DNA from 3 places in the Kitasatospora sp. NPDC001159 genome. Region 1 is predicted to be linked to each of the others. Evidence: riboswitches for the same ligand, from Rfam matches in the RefSeq annotation. Region 1 holds a riboswitch; each other region holds the start of a gene.

The links. A riboswitch is a leader RNA that binds a small molecule or an ion and turns the genes downstream of it on or off. The one in region 1 is predicted to bind cobalamin.
Region 2: linked by a shared signal. The riboswitch ahead of ACWC9T_RS12345 (cobalamin biosynthesis protein) and the one ahead of ACWC9T_RS22810 (ribonucleoside-diphosphate reductase subunit alpha) in region 1 are both predicted to bind cobalamin.
Region 3: linked by a shared signal. The riboswitch ahead of ACWC9T_RS34175 (HoxN/HupN/NixA family nickel/cobalt transporter) and the one ahead of ACWC9T_RS22810 (ribonucleoside-diphosphate reductase subunit alpha) in region 1 are both predicted to bind cobalamin.

Annotation. Positions count from the first base shown of each region.
Region 1 is NZ_JBSFJV010000045.1:15,232-19,733, reverse strand. Features, by position in the region: gene ACWC9T_RS22820 (glycoside hydrolase family 26 protein) at 1-234, shown strand, start outside; gene ACWC9T_RS22815 (glycosyltransferase family 39 protein) at 234-1,952, shown strand; cobalamin riboswitch at 1,994-2,156, shown strand; gene ACWC9T_RS22810 (ribonucleoside-diphosphate reductase subunit alpha) at 2,351-4,502, shown strand, end outside.
Region 2 is NZ_JBSFJV010000018.1:76,212-80,713, reverse strand. Features, by position in the region: gene ACWC9T_RS12350 (cobyric acid synthase) at 1-148, opposite strand, end outside; gene ACWC9T_RS12345 (cobalamin biosynthesis protein) at 222-1,310, opposite strand; cobalamin riboswitch at 1,409-1,551, opposite strand; gene ACWC9T_RS12340 (hypothetical protein) at 1,795-1,992, opposite strand; gene ACWC9T_RS12335 (alpha/beta hydrolase) at 2,169-3,293, shown strand; gene ACWC9T_RS12330 (hypothetical protein) at 3,963-4,502, shown strand, end outside.
Region 3 is NZ_JBSFJV010000103.1:18,996-23,497, reverse strand. Features, by position in the region: gene ACWC9T_RS34185 (helix-turn-helix domain-containing protein) at 240-776, opposite strand; partial or broken gene ACWC9T_RS34180 (EamA family transporter) at 750-1,280, shown strand; gene ACWC9T_RS34175 (HoxN/HupN/NixA family nickel/cobalt transporter) at 1,289-2,398, opposite strand; cobalamin riboswitch at 2,431-2,623, opposite strand; gene ACWC9T_RS34170 (ArsR/SmtB family transcription factor) at 2,705-3,088, shown strand; gene ACWC9T_RS34165 (Fpg/Nei family DNA glycosylase) at 3,176-3,985, opposite strand; gene ACWC9T_RS34160 (AAA family ATPase) at 4,084-4,502, opposite strand, start outside.

The sequences.
Region 1 (4,502 bases):
TGCAAGAAGCCCTTCTTCATCAGCGAGACCGCCACCGAGCAGGGCAGGCACCAGCAGGCCTTCGTCGACCAGCTGTTCTCCGGGATGGATGCGCACGACGACATCGTCGGCTTCATCTGGTTCAACATGATCAAGCGGGCGGACTGGCGGGTCGAGACCGTTCCGGACACCCTCGCCGTCTTCAAAAAGCGCGTGTCCGCCCCCCGCTACGGCTTCGACATCCGGAACCCATGATGAGTACAGAGCCCGAGTTCTCCGCGTTCTCCCGCGCGCCGAAGACCCCCGCCCGGCAGGCACCCGACGCCGAGGCGCCGGAGGCGGACGTGCCCGCGCCCCGCCGGGCCCCGACCACCGACGCGCCCGTGGCCGTGGCCGTGGCCGTGCCCGTGGCCGTGGACAACCCCGATGCCGTCGAGCTGGCCCCGTACACCATCCCGCAGGTCCCCGCGATCGGCTGGGACCCGGCCTCCAGCCCCCGGCGCCGCTGGATCGCCCGCGGCCTGCTCGGCGCCGTCCTGGGCGTCCAGACCGCGCTCTCCCTGCGCCTGCTAGCCGCCGCGCACCCCGACGAGGCCGCCGCCATGGTCGCCGGCCGCCAGCAGCTCGCCCACCTCCTGCACGGCACCCCGGTCACCACCAACCTGCTCGACCGCGTCCCCGGCTCGCCCTGGCTGTACCCGCCGCTGGCCGGCGCCGCCGCGAACGCCGGCGGCATCTGGGGCACCCGGCTGCTCAGCCTCGGCTTCGCGCTGCTCACGACGGTGCTGCTGTACTCGCTGACCCGACGGCTCTTCAACGAACGGGTCGCCATCTGCGGCATAGCCGCCTACGCCGTGCTGCAGTCCACCGTCGTGGTCGGCTTCTACGGCGCCCCCGAGTCCCTCGCCGTCCTGCTGGTCGCCCTCGCGGCCTGGACCACGGTGTTCACCGCCCGGCGCTCCCCGGCCCTGGTCCTGCTGGCCGCCCCGGCCGCCGCACTGGCCTGTGCCGTCGCCTACTCGGCGGCCTTCGCCGTCCCCGCCCTGGTCCTGCTGGCCCTGGCCTGCGCCTGGCCCCACCGCCGGCCCGGCCCGGCCGCCCTGCGCGCCCTGCTGCTGGCCGCCGGCACCGCCCTCCTGCTGCTGCCCTACGGCCTGCTGGGGAAGGTCGTCCACTGGTCCCCCTCGCGCGGCAACGCCCCCGGCTCGACCGGCTCCGTCCTGCTCGGCACCGTCCAGTGGGGCGGCCTGTTCACCCTCCTCGCGGTGGCCGGCACGGTCGCGTACGCCCGCCGCGAGCAGATGAGCGAACACGAGTCGCCCGAGCACGACGGCGCCGCCACCACCCGCGCCCAGCGCGCCCTGCTCGGCACCGTGCTGACCGCCACCGCGCTGCTGATCCCGGCCGTCCACCTGTGGACCGGCACCTCCGGGGCGCTGTTCCGCCACCTCGGCTACGGCATGCTGCTCGCCGCCCCGCTCGCGGGCCTCGGCCTCACCCGGCTGGTCGGTGCCCACTTCCGCCACCCCCAGCTGGGCATCCTGGTCTGGGTCGCGCTGCTGGCCCTCGGCATGGAACAGTCCGCCCTGCGCTACCAGAACGGGCCCGACTCCGGCCGCCTGCTGGCCGTCCTGCGGGCGCACGCCGTCCCCCAGGGCCATTACCTCACCGAGGTCGACGGCCTCGCCGAGTACTACCTGGGCAGCGTCAGCAAACCCGAGCAGTGGGTCTCGGCGCGGGCCGGGACGGACTACCGCGACGGCGCCGGAGTGCAGCACCACGGCGAGGACGGCAGCACGGCCGCGATCCGGGACGGCTGGTTCACCGTGGTCGTCCTCGACAGCACCGCCCCGGAGGCCACCGACCGGGCCCTGAGCGCCGCCCTGACCGCCAGCGGGCAGTACCGGCTGATCGCCCAGTTCACCTCCCCGACCGGTGATTCGAGTACGTACAAGGTGTACCTGAAGCACTGACAGCCCGCCGAAACCGCTGGCGTCCGCGACACAACAGGCACAACATATGGTGCCGCCTCAGTCCCTCGGCACTACATGTATGCTCACTCCTGCTGTCGATGCAGGGGAACCCGGTGGGAGTCCGGGACTGCCCCGCAGCGGTGTGCGGGCGGCTCCAGCAGCCGTGCCCGCGAGTCCGAGTACCTGCCGAACAGCGTGCGCCACGGCCCTCCCGCAGAGGCCGCGCCAGCACGAGCAGTACCCCTCCGGGCCTCGCGGGCGGGCCGGGGAGACACCGTCGCGCGACGCGTTCTGCGTTCGCGCCGTGCTCCCCTGCCCGGATCGGCCCGGCGCCACCCGATCACCGCCGCCGATCGCCGCCAGGAGAGAGCGCCTTGACCACCGCTGCCTCAGCCACCCTGCCCGCCCAGGGCTCCGGTACCGCCTTCACCGACCCGACGGTCTCCGACCCCGGAGGCGCGCTGCTGCGGCTGCTCACCGACCGCAGCGCCGACCTCACCGAGGTCGACCCCGGCCATGTCGCCGCCGCCGCGCTGCGCGGCCGCCACGCGGGCTCGGACTTCGCCGAGCTGCGCGGGCTGGCCGTGGACGCCGCCGCGTCGATGATCGCCGAGGACCCCCAGTACTCGAAGCTGGCGGCCCGCCTGCTCGCCCTGGAGATCGTCGACGAGGCGAACAGCCAGGGCTCGGTCTCCTTCTCCGCCTCGATCGCCGTCGGCCACGCCGAGGGCCTGATCGGCGACACCACCGCGGCCTTCGTCGCCAAGCACGCCGCCGCCCTGGACGCGCTGATCGACGCCACCGGCGACGACCGCTTCGAGTACTTCGGCCTGCGCACCGTCCAGTCCCGCTACCTGCTGCGCCACCCGATCACCCGCAAGGTGATCGAGACCCCGCAGCACTTCCTGCTCCGCGTCGCCTGCGGCCTGGCGGTCGGCGACTCCGAGCAGTCGGTGCGCGAGGTGGCCGAGCTGTACGGCCTGATGAGCCGCCTGGAGTACCTGACCTCCTCGCCGACGCTCTTCAACTCCGGCACCCGGCACCCGCAGATGTCGAGCTGCTACCTGCTCGACTCCCCGCTGGACAACCTGGACTCGATCTACAACCGCTACGCGCAGATCGCCCGCCTGTCCAAGCACGCCGGCGGCATCGGCCTGTCCTACTCGCGCATCCGCTCGCGCGGCAGCCTGATCCGCGGCACCAACGGCAAGTCCAACGGCATCGTCCCGTTCCTGCGCACCCTCGACTCCTCGGTCGCCGCGGTCAACCAGGGCGGCCGCCGCAAGGGCGCGGCCTGCGTCTACCTGGAGACCTGGCACGCCGACATCGAGGAGTTCCTGGAGCTGCGCGACAACACCGGCGAGGAGGCGCGCCGCACCCACAACCTCAACCTGGCGCACTGGATCCCGGACGAGTTCATGCGCCGGGTCAACGCCAACCAGGACTGGTCGCTGTTCTCCCCCGCCGACGTCCCCGAGCTGGTCGACCTGTGGGGCGCCGAGTTCGACGAGGCCTACCGCAAGGCCGAGCTGGCCGGCAAGGCCGTGCGCACCATCCCGGCGCAGACCCTGTACGCCCGCATGATGCGCACCCTGGCGCAGACCGGCAACGGCTGGATGACCTTCAAGGACGCCTCCAACCGCGCCGCCAACCAGACCGCGCTGCCGGGCCGCACGGTGCACTCCTCCAACCTGTGCACCGAGATCCTGGAGGTCACGGACGACTCCGAGACCGCCGTCTGCAACCTGGGGTCGGTCAACCTCGGCGCGCACGTGGCCGACGGGGCTTCGGTCGAGGACCTGCTCGGTGCGATGGACTGGGAGCGGCTGGACGCCACCGTCCGCACCGCCGTCACCTTCCTCGACCGCGTGGTGGACATCAACTTCTACCCGACCACCGAGGCCGGCACCTCCAACTCCCGCTGGCGCCCGGTCGGCCTGGGCGTGATGGGCCTGCAGGACGTCTTCTTCAAGCTGCGGATCGACTTCGACTCGGCGGAGGCGAAGCAGCTGTCGACGCTGATCGCCGAGCGCATCATGCTCACCGCCTACGAGCGCTCCGCCGACCTGGCCGAGCAGCTGGGCCGCCACGAGGCGTACGGCGAGACCCGCGCCGCCCGCGGCGAGCTGCACATCGACCACTTCCCGACGGCCGCCCCGCAGTGGGCCGACCGCTGGACGGCGCTGCGCGCCCGCATCGCCGTCACCGGCCTGCGCAACTCGCTGCTGCTCGCGATCGCCCCGACCGCGACCATCGCGTCCATCGCCGGCGTGTACGAGTGCATCGAGCCGCAGGTGTCCAACCTGTTCAAGCGCGAGACCCTGAGCGGGGAGTTCCTCCAGGTCAACCCGTACCTGGTGCGCGAGCTCAAGGAGCTCGGCGTCTGGGACCAGCAGACCCGCGACGCCCTGCGCGACGCCAACGGCTCCGTCCAGGAGTTCAACTGGCTGCCCGCCGAAGTCCGTTCGCTGTACCGCACCGCCTGGGAGCTGCCGCAGCGCGCGCTGATCGACCTGGCCGCGGCCCGTATGCCGTACCTGGACCAGAGCC
Region 2 (4,502 bases), on a different contig from region 1:
TGGTGACGAAGGAGTTCAGCGACATGTTCTGCGCCTTGAACGGCGCGACGTGCACGCCCTGGCGGGCCAGCCAGCGGCAGATCCCGGCCGTCACCACGCTCTTGCCCGCGTCCGAGGTCGTCCCGGCGACCAGCAGCGCGTTCCTCATCCGCCCACCTCGCTCCGCTCGGCAGGCACTTCGCACAATCCGCACCTGTCGATGGTTCGCTCGCTACGCTCGCTCACGCCCTACCCCTTCGCATAAGAAGCCGCAGCAGGACGTGGCCCGCGACCGTCGTACCCAGCGCCAGCGCGCCCACCCGCCGGGACAGCGTGCAGGCCCGCTCGATGTCGTCCACCGTCACCGGCCGCAACTCCTCGCCCAGCACCGGCCGGTGCTCCACCCGCTCGCGTGGCTCCGCACTCGCCTCCGGGCGCTCCTGACCCGGAGCCGACGTTCCTCGCTCCGACGCTCCCTCCTGCGTCGGTCGCCTGTCGCTCGTCGCTTTCGGCTCCGGCGCGCCCTTCGGCTCGTGCGGGTACCGGAGCGTCCCGCCCAGGCGTACGCCCACCGCGCCGGCGAAGGCCGACTCGGCCTGGCCCGCGTTCGGGCTCGGGTGCGCGGAGCCGTCCCGGCGCCAGACCCGCCAGGCGGTACGGGGTTCGGGCGCGGCGGCCACCGTCAGCAGCGCGGTCAGCCGGGCGCCGGGCCAGCCGGCGACGTCGTCCAGCCGGGCCGAGGCCCAGCCGAAGCGGGCGTAGCGGGGCGAACGGTGGCCCACCATGGCGTCCAGGGTGTTCACCGCGCGGAAGACCAGCAGCCCCGGCGTGCCCGCCAGAGCGCCCCAGGCCAGCGCGTTCACCACGGCGTCGGCGGTGTTCTCGGCCACCGACTCGACCACCGCGCGGGCGATCTGCTGCCCGTCCAGCGCGCTCGGGTCCCGCCCGCACAGGTGCGGCAGCCGCTCCCGGGCGGCCGTCAGATCGCCTGCGGCGAGCGAGCGGCCGATGGTGCGCGCCTCCCGGGTCAGCGAGGTGCCGCCGAGCACCGTCCAGGTCGCCGCCGCGGCCAGTGCCGCCCGGCCCAGCGGACGGCGGCCCACCGTACGGTCCAGGGCCAGCGCGCCGGCCGCGACCGCGCCCACGCACAGCGCCGTGTACGCAGTCCCGGCCGCGCGGTCGTCGCGCCACAGGCGGCGCTCCAGGCGGGTCGCGGCGGTGCCGAAGAGGGCGACCGGGTGGCCGCGGCGGGGGTCGGCGAAGCGGGCGTCGGCGGCGTAGCCCGCCACGGCGCCCAGCGCGAAGGCGGCGGCGCGGGTCAGCGGGCGCACGGCGGCGGGCAGCTCGGAGCCGGACGGGGCGGGGCAGCCTGCATCGCGTGCGTGTCCTCACTCAGGGTCCGCGCCCTGGATCGACGTACCGGGGGCGAGAGTCTCCTGGCTTCCGGGTCGGACGCACCCCCGGAGCCTTCCAGCAGCCTGCCAGCAATGACTGACGGCCCGCCGTGGCACCTTCCGAGCGTGCTCCCCGGTGACAGTGGCGGGACCGCGCCGGACTCGCACCGGCTTCCTCTCCATGCCTCCGTTTGGCCCAAGGATCCCATCACGCGGCCGATCCGCGCGTCAACCGAGGTCACGGAGGGGTTGGTCACACGGTGTACCGGGTGTCGTGCTGTGCGATCGCCCAGCGCGGTGGAGGCCTCGTCAGCTGCGCTTCGCGTGTTCGGCGGCTGGGGCGCGCCGAGGGCCGCACCTACCGTTCGGTGTCGTGCGCCGCAGAAAGGCCCCCGTCGCCGCCCCGCCCCCGGTGCCGTTCTCACCCGAGGCCGCCCGCGCCCACCGGGTCGGTCTCGACCTGACCCCGGAACAGGTCGCCGAGGGCGTGCGTCTGGTCCGGGTCCCCGTCCCCGAACCCGACCTGGCCGCCGTCCTCCCCGTCCTCCAGCAGGAACACCACGTCCCCCACCCACTGGGGCACCCCCAGCGGCCCCCGCACCCCTGCCGCGCCCCTCACCCCCCGGTTCTGGCACCTCCTCGCCGCCCGGCAGACGGCCATCCCGGTGTGACGATCCCCTTTCCACTTCTGCTCCCGCATGCCCCGGACGGCCCAGCCCGGTGGCCGGGGGCGCGGGGCCCCGGTGAACTGGTGTACGAACACCGTCCGGTCCGTGGAACAGAGCGGGGAACGATATGCGCTGGGGAACCGCAGCCGTTGTGGTGGCCGTCGCCGTCGGGGCCGGGGTCGTCGTGGCGATCGGCCGCCGGGCCTCCGAGCGGATGGTCCGTCCGGGGGCGGGGACGGGGACGCCCGTGGAGGAGGAGTCCCGGCCCGTCCTGGTGCTGACCCTCGCCGCCGGCCGGGTCACCTTCACCCGCCGCCCGGAGAGCCTGCGGCGGGGCCGCTGGGCCGTGGAGTGGGAGGACAACGGGCACGCGGTGGTCGAGGAGATCCTGCACAGTGACGAGCAGGGCGTCACCCGGCGGCTGGTCCGCGCAGACCGGGGCGTCCTCACGCCCGGCACCGAGGTCCGCTTCACCCCCCGCGTCCTGCTCGGCGACCCCACCGAGGCGCTCGGCCTCTCCTTCGCCGACACCAGCGCCGACGGTGAGCTGGGCCCCCTCCCAGCCTGGCACCTCGGCGGCAAGCGCGGCACCTGGGTGATCCTGGTCCACGGCACCGAGGCCGACCGCCAGCAGACCCTGCCGGTCCTGCCGGTGCTCGACCGCCTCGGCCTGCCCGTCCTGGCCGTCACCTACCGGGGCGACGAGGGCGCCCCCGCCTCCCCGGACGGGTTCAGCCACTTCGGCGCGACCGAGTGGCGCGACATCGAGTCGGCGATACGGCTGGCGCTCGACCACGGCGCGGTCCGGGTGATCCTCTACGGCTGGTCGCTGGGCGCCACCACGGTCCTGCACACGGCGGCCCGCTCGGCCTGGGCCCACGCCATCAGCGGGCTGATCCTCGACTCGCCCGTTCTCGACCTCCCCGCCTCCGCCCGCCGCGGCGCCGTCCGGGCCGGCTTCACCGGTGTCGCCGCCGAACTGGGCGCCCTCGCCGCCGAGGGCCGCACCGGGGTCGACCTGGCCGACTTCTCCCGCCTCGCCGAGGGCGCGGACCTGCACGCCCCCACCCTGGTGCTGCACAGCCCCAGCGACCGGATCGCGCCCTTCAGCACCGTCCAGCGCCTCGCCGCCGCCCGCCCCGACGTGGTCAACCTCCAGACCTTCCCGGGAGCCGACCACGCCGCTCTGTGGAACTCCGACCCCGACCACTACACCGAACTCCTCCGCCGCTGGCTCACCCCCCTCCTCTGACCCGGTCGGGGCTCACCTCAGGGCCAACATCGGCCCTGAACGCGAGAAGTCGACCCACCCGACTACTCGCGCGGCAGCCCCGCCCCCGTCACCGTCGCCCCGGGGCGGTTGCGGGTTCTCCCCGCGGCCCGCGGGCGCCCGCGCGGACCCTGTTCGATTCGCTGTCCGGTTCACGCCCGCCCGCCGTTCCCGCCCGCGCACCAGAAGTCGGCCCCGCCGAGTTCTGGTGCCGAACCCCCACCCGCTGGCACATGCCGCCTGGCCGGATTCCCACCAGCCGCGACCCCGCGCACCCCCGGCCCGACACGCGGCGTGACTGCGCGAGCGAGCACCGCGACGGTCCGGCGCAGCCCTGGCATGACCCCGCCACACGTTTCCGGCCAGGCGGTTTGCCTCTGTTGCCCGATCTTGCGGAGGTGCCGTCCCCGGTCGCCCGGACGCACGGACAACCGGATGTGACAGAAGGCCGGTGCAAGGGGAAGACTGCTCAACGTGACGTCTCGGAACCCGCGCGACCGTGATGCCCCGCTCCCGCCGACGATCGGTACCGGTGCGACGGTGACCCGTCTCCCCGGTACGGCCCACCGACCCTCCGGCGGCAGGCCGGGCGGGGCCGGTGTACCCCGGCGGCGGGGGCCCGCGCCGGCGCCCGGGCGGGGCCGGGTTCCCATGCCGGAGGGCTTCCCCGCGCCGGCCGAGCTCGCGCCGCTGGCCCGCCGGATGCTGGTGGACGCCGTCCGGATCGCCCGCTGGGCCGGTGAACTGGACGAGGTCGACAAGCGTGGCGAGCTGCTCCCGGAGGACGCCCGTGCGGCGGGCCGGGCGCTGGCCATGACGGTCGGCGCCGCCGCCAAGGCCTGGGGGCAGGCGCTGCTGGTCGGACTGGTGGAGGCCAGGGACGGCGGGGCCGGCCCCGGCTGGCGCCTGCACGCCTGGGAGCACGACGACGAGGCCGTGGTGCGCGGCTGGTCCGGGCTCTTCGACGCCTGGACGCTGCTCGCCCCGGTGCCGCCCGCCGCGCTGCGCGGCGTGTTCGCCGTGCTGGCCGGGCAGGCCGTGGACCAGGCCCCCCAGCTGCTGTCCTTCCTGCACCTGGTGGACGGCCCGGTGGCCGAGAGCGAGCTGCTGGAGCTGCTGCGCCGCGGCCTGGACGAGCGCCGGGTCGGCGCGGCCCTCGGCGGCCCGGGCATGTCGCCGGTGCCGCACGCC
Region 3 (4,502 bases), on a different contig from region 1:
CCGCCACACTGCGTCGACGTCCAGCCCCTCCGCGGTGCAGCCGAGCTGCTGCACCCCGGTCGCCGCGCAGGGGGTGCCGGTCGGGGCGGCGGCCGAACGGCGGGCGGTCGGATGGAGTTGGCGCAGCAGTGCGTGCCCCGGCGCGTGCGCCGTGGCGCTACGGCAACCGCACTGACGACAAGCCGAAGCGGCGCCTCCTCACTCCGGGAAGGCGCCGCTTCGGGCCGCGACAAGCGGCCTCAGCGCGGCGGCGGGACCGACACCACCATGGTCAGCCGCAGCACCCGCTCCCCCGCGTTGCGGTAGACGTGCGCGTACGAGGCGTCGAAGGAGACCGTGCTACCGGCCGGCACCGGGTGGTCCGCGCCGTCGTGCACCAGGGTCAGCTCGCCCTCGTCGACCCGGACGGTCTCCACCGTCCCGGCCGGGTGCGGCTCCGAGGAGTACTCCTCGCCCGGTTCCATCCGCCACTCCCACAGCTCCAGCGGCCCGGGCGCCTCGATCCCGTGCAGCAGGGTGCCGGTCCCGCCGCGCACCCCGGTCCAGAGCGGGACGGCCTGGTCACCGGGGATGATCCGGACGTCCGGGCCCTCCTCGTAGTCGAGCAGCGTGGCGATCGAGACACCGAGCGCGTCGCCGAGCCGGACCACGGTGGCCACACTTGGGTTGGTGCGACCCTGCTCGATCTGGACGATCATGCCGCGGCTCACTCCGGAGCGGGCGGCGAGGGCGTCCAGGGTGTGGCCGCGCTCGGCGCGCAGCCCGGTCCCGTCCAGATGGCCGGCATCGCGGTGGCCGTCACCGGCGTGGTGCTGGCCGGCGGACCCGAACGCGGCGGGCCGTCCGCCGCCCGCAGGGCCCTGCTGCTCACCCTGGCCGCCGCGTTCGGCTTCGGCGCCAACATGGCCCTGATCGCCCACGCCTCGGCCGGCGGCGGGCTGCTGCTCGTACTGTGCGTCCAGCGGCTCGTCAACATCGCCGTCGGCGGCGCCGCGCTGCTGATCGGCCGCGCGGCACCGACACCTCCGGACTGCTGTCGGAGCTGCGCCCCCGGCTGCCCCCTGCTCACCGGCATCGGGCTGGCCGACGTCGCCGGCAACGCCACGTACGCGGCGGCCTCGCACGGCGGCTCGGCGGCGGTGGCCGCCGTGCTCGCCTCGCTCTACCCCGTGGTCACCGCGCTGCTGGCGCGCGGGGTGCCGAAGGAGCGGCTGCGCCCGGTCCAGGTGGTCGGCGCCGGGCTCGCCGTCGCGGGCACGCTGCTGCTCGCGGCAGCGTGACCGACGGGCTACTCCGCGAGCGTCCAGCGCTTCTCGACGCCGGCCAGCTTCCAGTACGCGATCGCGATCGCCCACACCACCACGAACAGCCCGGCGATCGCGTACCCGACGTTGTCCAGTGAGATGTCCGCGATGAACCCGGTGACCGGGTCGGTCAGGTCGAGCTTCTCGTGCAGCACGCCGACCAGCTCGATGGTGCCGATGATGAAGGCCACCGCGATCGACAGCCCGGTGATGGTCAGGTTGTAGTACACCTTGCGCACCGGGTTGGAGAAGGCCCACTGGTACGCGAAGTTCATGAACGTCCCGTCCAGGGTGTCGAACAGGCTCATCCCGGCCGCGAACAGCAGCGGCAGGCAGACGATCGCGTACCAGGGCAGCCCGGCCGCCGCGCCCGAGCCGGCCATCACCATCAGGGTGACCTCGGTCGCGGTGTCGAAGCCCAGGCCCAGCACCATGCCGACCGGGAACATCTGCCCGGGGCGGGTGATCGAGCGCGTCGCCCGGTTCAGCACCCGCGCCATGAAGCCGCGCGAGTTGAGGTGCTGCTCCAGTTCCGCCTCGTCGTACTGCCCGGTCCGCATCGCGCGGAACACCTTGATGATGCCGAGCAGCGCCGCCAGGTTGAGCGCGCCGATCAGGTAGAGGAAGACGCCGGAGGTGGTGGTGCCGACCATCCCGAGCCACTTGTGGGTGGTCGACTCGTCGTCCATCAGCGTGTTCGCCAGCTGGGCGCCGCCCGCCACCAGGGCGGCCATGACGACCACCATCGAGGAGTGCCCGAGGGCGAACCAGAAGCCGACCGAGACCGGCCGCTTGCCGTCCGCCATCAGCTTGCGGGTGGTGTTGTCGATCACCGCGATGTGGTCGGCGTCGAAGGCGTGCCGCATGCCGAGGGTGTACGCGGTGATGCCCAGGCCCACCCCGAAGACCTGGGTACCGACCGCGTAGTTGTGGGGCGCGACCAGGAAGATGAGCGTCCCGAAGGCCACCACGTGCATGGCCAGGATCACCCCCATCAGCCCGGCCGTGCGGATGGTGTCCTCGCGCTTCCACCTGAAGGTGGGCAGGACGGCGGGGGCCGCCTCAGCAGGAGTGGCGGTTGCGGGCAGGGTCATCTTCGGATCACGCTCCAGCACCTCGTGGAATGACTTCGTGAGATGCCGTGGCCGGTCTCCTGGCTTACGGGGCTTCCGGACCCGCCTTCCCAGGCGCACGAGGCGCCCAGTGGCACGTGGGTTCGGACAACTCTCCCCCGATCACAGTGGCGAGGGCCGCTCCGGACTGGGACCCCTGAGGGTCCGTCACCGGTCTTCCCGAGCACCACGGCGGGGAACACCGTAAGGGCCCGACGCCACCCTCGCAAGGCTGCGCACTTGTGCAGGTGTTCAGGATCACAAGCCCCTGCCTGCAAGAATGTGCGCATGCATCTCGTACCGGCCGACCGCGCGGGCCACCGCACCATCGACGGACACCGGGTCTGCGAGGCCATCGCCGCCATCGGCGACACCGCGCACGTCCGGTCCTGGGCCGAGCGGTTCTCCCTGCTCTCCGACCCCGGACGGCTCGCCCTGCTGCTCGCCCTGCACCGGGCCGGGCCGCTCGCCGTCACCGACCTGGCGGTTGCCACCGGCATGCGCGACCCCGCCGTCTCCCAGGCCCTGCGGCTGCTCCGCACGGCGGGCGTGGTCACCGGGGAGAAGGACGGACGCGTGGTGCGCTACCGGCTCGTGGACGACAGCACGCGCCCTCTCCTCGACGAGTGCGCCGCCACCGAGCGCCACGAGCCCACCGCGGCCGCGGGCTGACCGAGACTCGGGGCCGCCCGTCCCGCGTGAAGCGGCGCCGCGAGCCGCCCTGATGAGTGCGAGCCGGCCGACTGGCGGATCAGCTGGTCAGGCCGTCTGGCAGGTCGGACACCAGAACAGGTTGCGGGCGGCGTGCTCCTCGGTCCGGACGTCCGTGCCGCAGACCAGGCAGGGCATCGCGGCGCGGCGGTAGACGTAGACCTCGCCGCCGTGGTCGTCCACCCGGGGCGGGCGGCCCATCGCCTCGGGGGTGTGCTCGGGGCGGACGGTGTCGATCCGGCCGGCGGCGACTCCCTCGTGCATCAGCGCGACCAGGTCGGCCCAGATCGCGTCCCACTCGCGGCGGGTGAGGTCGCGGCCGGCCCGGTGCGGGTTGATGTTGTGCCGGAACAACACCTCGGCGCGGTAGACGTTGCCGACGCCGGCCAGCACCTTCTGGTCCATCAGCAGCGCGGCGACGGTCGTCCGGCTGCCCGATATCCGGCGCCAGGCGGCCTCCGGGTCGGCGTCGGCGCGCAGCGGGTCGGGGCCGAGCCGGGCGGCGACGGCCGCCTTCCCGGCGTCGGTGATCAGCTTGCAGGTGTTGGGGCCGCGCAGGTCGGCGTAGCCGTCGTCGTTGGCCAGCCGCAGCCGGATCAGGCCGACCGGGTCGGGTGCGGGGCCGGTGCCGAAGGTGAAGCCGCCGTAGAGGCCCAGGTGGATGTGGACCCAGGCGCCCTCCTCGAAGCCGAGGAAGAGGTGCTTGCCGGTGGCCTCGGCCCCGGTGAGCAGCTGCCCGTCGATCACCTTGGCCTCGTCGGCGAACCGGCCCTGCGGGCTGGAGACCTGGACCGGGCGGTCGCCGAAGGCCTTCCGGTTCTCTACGGCGAGGCGGTGGATGATGTGGCCTTCCGGCACGGGCGTCAGCTCCCCCAGAAGTCGTACGGCAGGACGGGGTCCATCATCGCAGCCGCCACCGACAGCTCCACGAAGCCGCAGGTCAGCGAGGGCACCCGTCAGCGGACCGGCATGCCCATCAGCCGGGCCAGGATCACCCGGTCCAGCTCGGCGGCCGTCCCGGCGATGTCCAGGTAGGAGTTGTCGATGATCGGCAACCCGGAGTTGTACCAGCCGGCCATCCGGCCGTGGATCCGCGCCACCTCTTCGTCGCCGAGCCGCCGGTTGCCGCTGCGGCGGGCGTTGCGCTGCAGCACCGAGTCCAGGCTGGGCAACAGGACGACCGGGATCATGCCGGGCCCGATGTGCCGCTTCCAGCCGCCGAGGCCGATCGCCGGGCGGTCCGGGAAGACGGCGTCGTCGATGATGCAGGAGATGCCGTTGGCCAGGTAGTTGCGGCAGGCGAAACCGCAGGTGCGGCGGGCCAGCCGGTACTGGGCCTCGGAGGCGTTGTTCCAGCCGGACTGCGGGTTGGCGA